2 regions of the Bulleidia sp. zg-1006 genome follow, and region 2 is predicted to be linked to the other one. Evidence: a T-box and tRNA genes for the amino acid it is inferred to sense, from the RefSeq annotation. Region 2 holds a T-box; the other holds one or more tRNA genes.

The links. The T-box of region 2 lies ahead of tyrS (tyrosine--tRNA ligase). A T-box ahead of a tRNA ligase gene usually reads a tRNA of that ligase, here a tRNA-Tyr.
Region 1: it encodes a tRNA-Tyr, which carries the amino acid that the T-box ahead of tyrS (tyrosine--tRNA ligase) is inferred to sense. The anticodon was not compared.

What each region holds. Positions count from the first base shown of each region.
Region 1 covers NZ_CP069178.1:220,057-224,565, reverse strand. Annotated here, with positions in the region: gene JOS54_RS01135 (IS1634 family transposase) at 1-1,451, shown strand, start outside; gene JOS54_RS01130 (metal-dependent transcriptional regulator) at 1,806-2,183, shown strand; tRNA gene JOS54_RS01125 (tRNA-Gly) at 2,303-2,373, opposite strand; tRNA gene JOS54_RS01120 (tRNA-Lys) at 2,382-2,454, opposite strand; tRNA gene JOS54_RS01115 (tRNA-Gln) at 2,473-2,544, opposite strand; tRNA gene JOS54_RS01110 (tRNA-Tyr) at 2,580-2,664, opposite strand; tRNA gene JOS54_RS01105 (tRNA-Thr) at 2,669-2,744, opposite strand; tRNA gene JOS54_RS01100 (tRNA-Val) at 2,758-2,833, opposite strand; gene JOS54_RS01095 (IS30 family transposase) at 3,071-4,099, opposite strand; gene JOS54_RS01090 (hypothetical protein) at 4,155-4,509, opposite strand, start outside.
Region 2 covers NZ_CP069178.1:615,319-619,827, reverse strand. Annotated here, with positions in the region: gene JOS54_RS03105 (SPASM domain-containing protein) at 1-349, opposite strand, end outside; gene tyrS (tyrosine--tRNA ligase) at 359-1,609, opposite strand; T-box leader at 1,648-1,848, opposite strand; gene JOS54_RS03095 (LacI family DNA-binding transcriptional regulator) at 1,884-2,882, opposite strand; gene JOS54_RS03090 (hypothetical protein) at 2,892-3,431, opposite strand; gene JOS54_RS03085 (hypothetical protein) at 3,421-3,753, opposite strand; gene JOS54_RS03080 (hypothetical protein) at 3,936-4,509, opposite strand, start outside.

The DNA.
Region 1 (4,509 bases), 400 kb from region 2:
GTCATGTGCATATTGGTTATTTCTTTATCCAAAAAATATTAAAGGACTGTGGTTTAACTAAGATTAGTGATAAAATCAAAAAAGAAGGACAATTCAAATTTGATTTAAACCAAATTATGCGTTATCTTGTTGCGAGTAGGATTTTAGCACCCAGTTCTAAACTATCCACTTTTGAGTTTTCAAAGCATTTCTTTGAAGCCCCAAATTTCGCTTTACACGATGTATATCGTACTTTAGAAAAAATGTATGAATACAAAGATTTTATTCAAGAAAGTTTATACCAAACAACCCACAATAACTTTAAACGCAATTCATCTATCTTATATTATGATTGTACTAACTACTTTTTTGAAATTGAAGAAGAAAAAGGAATTAGACAATATGGATTATCTAAAGAACATCGACCTAATCCGATTGTGCAAATGGGCTTATTTTTAGATCAGTATGGTTTACCCCTTGCTTTTGATATCTTTCAAGGCAATAAAAACGAACAAGCTTCTCTAAAACCTATCGAACAAAAAATTATTAAAGACTATGGATTAGATAAAGTGATTATCTGTTGTGATGCCGGTTTAAATAGTTGTACTAATAAGAAATTCAATGATATCACTAATCGTGGTTTTATTATGACTTATTCACTTAAAAAGGCAAAACAAGTAATTAAAGATTGGGTATTTGAAGATAGTGGTTGGAAAAGAGATGGTGATGGTAAAGTTTTTCGATTATCAGAAATAAAAGAATTAGAAAATGACTATCATATCTATTATAAAGAAAGATGGATTAAGGAAAATGGTGTTGAAGAAAGAATCATTGTAAGTTATTCGCCGGAATACGCCGGTTATCAGGAACATCTTAGATCCAAACAAATAATCAGAGCAGAAGCAGTCATTTCAAGTAATAAGAAATTAAGAAATCATCAAAAAGCAACAGATTTTAAACGATTAATAGCCATTGACTATACCAATGAAGATGGAGTATCCGCAAAAGAACAACATCTATCCTTAAATAGTGAAAAAATAGCTGAAGAAAGCAAATGGGATGGTTTATACTGTATTAGCACTAATTTAGAAGATAATATCAAGATTATCTTACAAGTACATCGTCAAAGATGGAAGATTGAAGAAAGTTTTAGAATATTAAAAAGTGAATTTAAAGCACGACCGGTATATCTTAGTAGAGAAAGTAGAATATACTCACACTTTTTAACTTGCTTTATGGCATTGTTAGTTGAAAGGATTATTGAAAAAAACTTAGTTCAATACACCACAAAAGAAATTATAACAACCTTAAGAAGTATGCAATTATGTGAGATAGGCAATAAACAATACATTCCTGCTTATACTAGAACAGTAATAACTGATAAATTACACGATGTTTTTAAGTTTAATACTGACTATGAGATTATGAGTTTTAAAAGCTTAAATGAAATTAATAAGAAGACCAAAAGTTAAAATATTATTACATTTTGAATAAAGAAAAAAGATGAAAAAAAGGCTTAAATAGAGCGTTTTTTCATCTTTATCTTTTTAAAACTGTCAAATTTAGGATTATATAGAAATTGACTACATTTAACAAAGACCGGTTTTCAACTTTATATATTATCGAAGCAAATACAAGCAAGAATGTACTTTTAACTTGAAAAGCATCGTTCCCTTGGCATTTTATTATTGGTATTTTACATCTCCATGATTTCTATTTTGTTTCACTAAACATTTATAATGTTCATAATACTAAAAGAGGGCTTACAAAAGTATTGTTATTCCTCGAAATTAAAAATCAGGTATAATGGTTGAAAAGGAGTTTAAATGTCTATTTACGAATCGGGTGAGGATTATCTATTAGCTATTTTAGTGATTAAAGAAAGAAAAGGTATTTGTCATTCTATTGATGTGGCGGAAGAAACCGGATATTCCAAGGCGAGTGTTTCTATCGCTATGAAAAAATTAAGAGAAAATGGATATATTCAAATGAACCAAGATGGTTCTTTAGAATTATTGGAAACAGGTCTTGCGATTGCTGAAAAAATTCATGAACGAAATACTGTGTTGACCGGTTATTTTAAACAATTAGGAGTTGATCCGGATATTGCTTATCACGACGCACATAAAATTGAGCACGATTTAAGCAATCAAACCTTCAACAAGATTAAAGAGCAATACCAAAAGAATAAAAAGAGCGACTAGGGATGTTTATCTCTTAGTCATTTTTTTAAATAAATTGATTGAAGAATGTCAAAATTTAATGGCCAAAAAGTATGTCAAGAAATCAAAAAAGCCCATTTCACCGGGACTTTTAAAATAAGAGCGCGTGATGAGAATCGAACTCACGTATGCAGCTTGGAAGGCTGCCGTTCTACCATTGAACTACACGCGCATAAGAGGTGACTCGGAAGGGACTCGAACCCTCGACCCACTGATTAAAAGTCAGTTGCTCTACCGTCTGAGCTACCGAGTCATATAAATAAAGAAAAGGCTGGGGCAGCGAGATTCGAACTCACGCATGAGGGAGTCAAAGTCCCTTGCCTTACCGCTTGGCTATGCCCCAATCCGAAATCATTGCGATAAACACAACAAATAAAATGGTGGAGGCGGGTGGTTTCGAACCACCGAACCCATAGGGAGCAGATTTACAGTCTGCCGCGTTTAGCCACTTCGCTACGCCTCCAACATGGTGCCGACTATAGGAATCGAACCTACAACCTATTGATTACAAATCAATTGCTCTGCCAATTGAGCCAAGTCGGCATTTAGAAAAAAATGGTGGAGGTTAACGGGCTCGAACCGCTGACCCTCTGCTTGTAAGGCAGATGCTCTCCCAACTGAGCTAAACCTCCACAGCTATTTACTGCTTAGTTATACTAACACGCCCCTACCTATCCGTCAACATTTTTTTCATATTTATCGAAAAATTGAGAATGTCAAGATTTAATGCGAAAAAATTTTTATAAAATTGGTTAGTCGATTTTTCAACTAACTTTTTTCATAAATAACTGATTTTAACGCTATTTTAAAACGCTTATCCTACTTTTAAACACACTAAAAACAAGTTATTAGAAAACAAGCTATGAGACTTATATTTTTTCTAATTCTTTTTGATAAGCGTGAAACGAAGTATCGTAATTTAATATTTCCCTAGGATAATGATTAATCCAATTTTCTATTTCTCGAATTTTCTTTTCACTAATATTTGTGAAATCTGTGTACTTCGGTATCCATCTTCTGATTAATCTATTGGCATTCTCATTCGACCCTCTTTCAAAGCTTGAATAAGGATGACAATAGTAAAGCTTAGTCCTTTTACCTGCATACAAACACGACTTTTCTATTTCATTGAAATAAGAGAATTCTATGCCGTTGTCCACCGTAATTGTTTTGAATATCTTACTGAATTTAGATTTTAATTTCCTTTCAATCCGATTGACCATTTTAACTACATTACTAGCATTTTTCTCTTTTAATTTAAAAATTAACTCCATCCTGGTTTTTCTTTCGGTCAAAACTAATAATGACACTTTCTTGTTTCTTTTTCCTATCACACTATCCATTTCCCAATGACCAAACTCTTTTCTGGATAAAATTGACTTATCTCTTTCTTCAATCGTTGTACCTTTTAGATTTATCCATTTTCTTGGTACTATTTTTCTTTTCTTTTTTCTTCTCGGCATTGGAAGCTTCTTCATCTCTAATTTTGAAAAAATATCTTTTTTAATATAGTTATAAATGGTTGTCGTACATATAGACACTTCTTGAAACAATTTTTTCATTTTTATCTCTTCCAAAACCGCTTTTGGTGAATAATGTTCTCTTACTATTTTATCTTCTATATATTTGGCAAATTCATGATGTTTTCCTAACTTAATTGATACTCCTTTGTTTGTTAAATTATTTCTATAACTTTCTTCAGCGATAATTGGACTATATCCCTCCACCTCTTGTAAGTGGGTATCCAAGTGAATATATCTCCCTCTTTTTAGTTCTCTATAAATCGTTGAATTATGTACATTAAGTATTTTAGCTATTTCACATGGTTTTACCTTTTCCTTTAGTAAGTTTTCAATTCTTAATCTTTTGTAATAGCTTAAATGGGAAAAGTGTCTCATAATAAAAACTCCTTTTTCTTTCATAAATAAAGTATCATCAATACAGATTAAAAACTTATAATTCTTTCATAGATAATTTTATTAAACTTTGATTAAATACTAATTCATCATCCTTTTTAGCCTTAGCTTTGTGGAATATTTCCCAATTCCCACCATCTTCCGGATGCTCTACTGCAATACATCCGATGCTTGGATATTTACCAAAATAATCTGAATATCGATCCAATATTGTTTTCTTTTTATTCATAGGAACGACAATAAAATTTTTATGACAGTATTTTGAATTTTCGTAAGCCTGTGCAAAAGCTTTATCAATATCTGTAAGCTTAAACTCAAAGCTGCACACCTCATAATGAGGTTGTCTGTCATCTTTAGATAGTACTTTATCGATTGTAACTAGGTCCATCGCT
Region 2 (4,509 bases):
TTGGGCAAAAGGGATCTATTGAATAATAATTTCCATATATAACTTTTGCCCTAACATAACAAATCCCTTTTCCATATACGCATTCTTTAAATTTTTCACACGAATAGCACTCTGTATTTTTAAATAGTTCTCTATTTGGCTCAATTATATTCTTTAGATTAATTGAGTCCCAAATATCAAACAAACTGGATTTATATATGTTTCCGACTTTTAAGTCATTTCTAATAAGCCTTTCACAAATTCCAACAGTACCATCTGTAAAAACTACAATACCACTCTTCCCCCCCACTACAAGTTTGAATATCAGTGTAACGTTTGGATTGATTGAAAGAAATGGGTTTGAAATCAATTGGAGAATCTATTTAAATTCCACAATATAGTAGTTCTTCTTACCTTTTTTTAAAATCATAAATTCCTGATCAATCGCTTCCTCTTTGACCAAAATGCCATCAATCGCTTGAATTTTAATACCATTAATCGAAATAGAACCCTGTTGAATTAGTTGACGAGCATTCGATTTCGACTTACAAATTTCCGCTGCTACTAAAGCATCTAAGATACCAATACCACTATCCACTAATACCTTCTTAGCATCACTTAATCCCTCTTTTAATTCCGCCGAACTTAAAGTCATAAAATCACCTGAGAATAAAGTTTCTGAAATACGCAAAGCTTTCTCAAGACCTTCTTGTCCATGAACATAAGTTGTTAGTTCACTTGCTAAGGCTTTTTGTGCTTCTCTTCTTTCTGGTTCTGTTTCAACCAAGTGTGCCAAATGTTCAATTTCTTCTGGCGACTTTAGGCTTAATCGTTTCAGATAATCTACAATTGCATCATCTGGAGTATTCAGCCAGAATTGATAGAATTCATACGCATTCGTACGGCTTGGATCTAACCAAATATTCTTCCCTTCACTCTTACCAAACTTAGAACCATCACTTTTCGTGATTAGTGGTGAAGTAATTCCAAAGACCTCTGTATCATTGCCCTCTAGCTTCTTAATCAAATCCATGCCGGAAGTTAAATTACCCCATTGATCCGATCCACCAATTTGCACACGACAATTGTATTCCTTAAATAAATGATAGAAGTCAATGGCTTGTAAAATAGTGTAAGAAAATTCTAAGTAAGATAAGCCGGTGTTTACTCTTTTTTTAATTGTGTCTTTTTGTAGCATATAAGCGATATTGAATTGCTTACCAAAATCACGTAAAAAATCCAAGGTTGTCATCTTTTCCAACCAATCATTATTGTTTACCATCACGGCAGCGTTATCACCCTTAAAGTCAATAAACATTGCCAATTGGTGTTTAATACATTCCACATTGTGTAAAACATCCTCATGTCGCAATAATTTTCTTTCCGTTGTTGGACGTGGATCACCAATCATGCCAGTAAATCCCCCTGCTAAGGCTAGAACATGATGACCGGCCTTTTGGTAACGACGTAATAGCATAATCTGCTGTAAATGACCCACATGTAAAGAATCGGCTGTTGGATCAAAACCACAATAAACCGTTGTCGGCTTTTCTAATTGTTTCCGCAAAGCTTCTAAATCTGTGTAATCTTTAACTAATCCTCGCCATTGTAATTCTTCTAAAAAATTCATATTTTCTCCTTCTAGGGCATATAAAAAGCGCCCTTCATTCTAAGGACGCTATTGCGCGGTACCACCTTAGTTCATAGATTTATCTATGCCCTTAACTACCTTTAACGCAGGCTAACGATTTACCTTTTGAGATAAATAGCTCCAAGATGTATTCCCAATTCTTCCAAACAAGCTTTTTCACCGAACAAGCTCTCTCTACAATTCTTCCAAATGGTACTTCTTCTCTTCAACGCTTTTGGAGTATTTTAACAAAACCAAACAAGGTTTTCAATCTTTATTCTTTGGTTGATTGACGTGATGTAAATAAATAACTCAATTCAATCGAATCTTCACGATCTTCATTTTCATTTCTTTGTAGCATCTTGGTCATCATGCGCATAGATACAGCCCCTAAATCATAAGACGGAATCGAGAATGAGGATACCTGTGGACGCATAATAGTGTTGTATTTTGTATCTAAGATACAAACCACTTCCATATCCTCTGGGACTGAAATATTATTTTCTCTTGCAGCATTGATAATCGCCATAGCTTGTGAATCGCGATAGCCAATCATCAAATCATAACGATGATTCTTTAACCAATCCTTTAAAAAGCCATACGAAGTGCGGGTTCCGGCCGGTAAATTCAACTGACCATTAAATTCCTTACCCTTAGAAACAAAAGCCTTCTTTGCTCCTTGTAAGATATGCTGATATTGTTGTGGATTTTTGCGATCTTCTAAAATTGCAATATTTTCCTTACCTTCTTCAAGATACTTCATCACCAGTTCATAAATAGCTTTTTCAATATTTACATAAACTGAACATACATCTTTCGCTTCAATTTTGTTGCCAATCACAACGACAGGAATATTATAGCGATTTAAAGCAACCATATCACCGGCTCTTAATTTATCATTGAAAATAATCACCCCATCTACATGGGATTTAATAATATCTTCCACCACTGAATTCAAATCCGTAATACCATCTGTAATCGTATGCAACATAATGTTGTAATTATAAATCTTAGCGACATCGATTAAACCGTTGATAATTTGACCAGTATACGTGAAAGAAGCTTCTGGAACAACCAAACCAATTGTTGTTGTTTTCTGTAGAGCTAAGCCTTGCGCAATCGCATTTGGCTTATAACCTAGCTTTTCAACCGCATTTTCAACCCTTTCACGCGTTGGTGCTTTCACCACATTTGAACCATTGATAACACGAGATACCGTTGCTAAGGACACATTCGCTTCACGAGCGACATCATAAATTGTTACACGTTTCATATTCAAACCCTATTTCTTATCATTTATTTCATCTTGGATTTTATGCCAAATTGTTTCGCCAACTTCTTTAACCTTTGTAAAAGTATCTTGAACAAAATCACTTTGGATGACTTCTCTTGATTTATCAAAAATGATTTTAGCGCCTTCTTCCACTTTAGGCAGAACCTTTTTTCCAAATTGTTCTTTACCCTCTTTTGCCTTAGCTGATAAAGTTTTCCATTGTTCACTCGATTGAACGTCATCCCAAGTATTCGATAATTTTTGACGACTTTTACGCGCATGTTCTTTGATGTAAGCTAGCGTCTTTTGGAATTGTTCATTGTCGGCTATCTTTTTTTCTAAGTCTTCGACTTTTTGAAACGTTTCTTCCTTTAATTCCTTTGTGTTTTGTTTCATTTCTTCAAACAAATTCACTTCCCTTGGAACATCATCTTCCTCGAAAGATTCTGCTTTTTCTTCCTCTAACTGCTGTAACTTCTTTTTTAGGTCTTCAACCGTTTTTTCGATGTTTTCAAAAGAATCATCATAGTTTTCATTCTTATTTGTCATTTAAATCTCCCTCCTCTTTTTTCTTTTTCAAATTGTCACTAACCGCTTTACTTGCTTTTGATACAGCTGAAGATACCTTATCATGAATAGAATCTAAGCTCTTAGAATACTTAACAGTTGTGTCCAAAGGAGCTTGTACTTTTTCAAGACTTTCATCCACCAACTTCATTGTCGGTTCTAATTGGTTCACTGTTTTATTGATGGATTCTAATAAGGTAATCAACCGCTTTAAAACCATACAGATAAATACCAAAACCACTACCCCTAAAACAGGTAGTAATTTTGCACATACTAGTTGTAAATCATTCAATAATGCATCCATATAGTCTACCTCTATTTAATATTATAAAGATATTTGTAAACACTTTCAATTAAATGTAATGAAAATCATTAAAACATTTTCAAAGATTCAATTAAAAAAGAGGATACTCTGAACTGAACCCCAAAAGTTGACCATCAAACTAACTTTTGGAGCTGTACTTCATCTCATCCTCTTTAAATACCTTAATGCTTCATCGTTTTTTTAATAACCGTTGTGGAATCTTCTGCATCTTCCAGCTCATCATCAAATAAATTTAATTGCGGAAAAACACCACTTTCACTATCATACATTGTATCCCCTGCCGATACTTTGCCATAAACCTTATCACGCTCATTTAAAATATCATCCAAGGAGAACTCAGGAATTTCATCATCGATTTGGGAATCATTTAATAACACACTCGAAGGTGTTTCCTTCACTTCTTCTTTAACATTGTGAATAGGATTATTTCCTTCACTACCCCACATTGGTGAAAGAATCGTTGTCACATTCTCCATATGCTTCTTCTTTTCTTTCTCATTTAGTTTTGAAGCAGTTGATTTCAAGGCATCAACATCCTTTTCATTTGCACCAAAAATAGGACTAATGACAGGTTGAAATTTGTAATCAAAAGATTTTGTTTCACTCACCTTACGACTTTCTTTTTTCATACGTTTTGCCGGTGCACTAGCTTTCTTATCATCAATTGTGATGTTAGGAAAAGATGGCTTTGGTGTTTCAACAATTTTTTCTTCTTCTACCGGAACAACCGGTGTT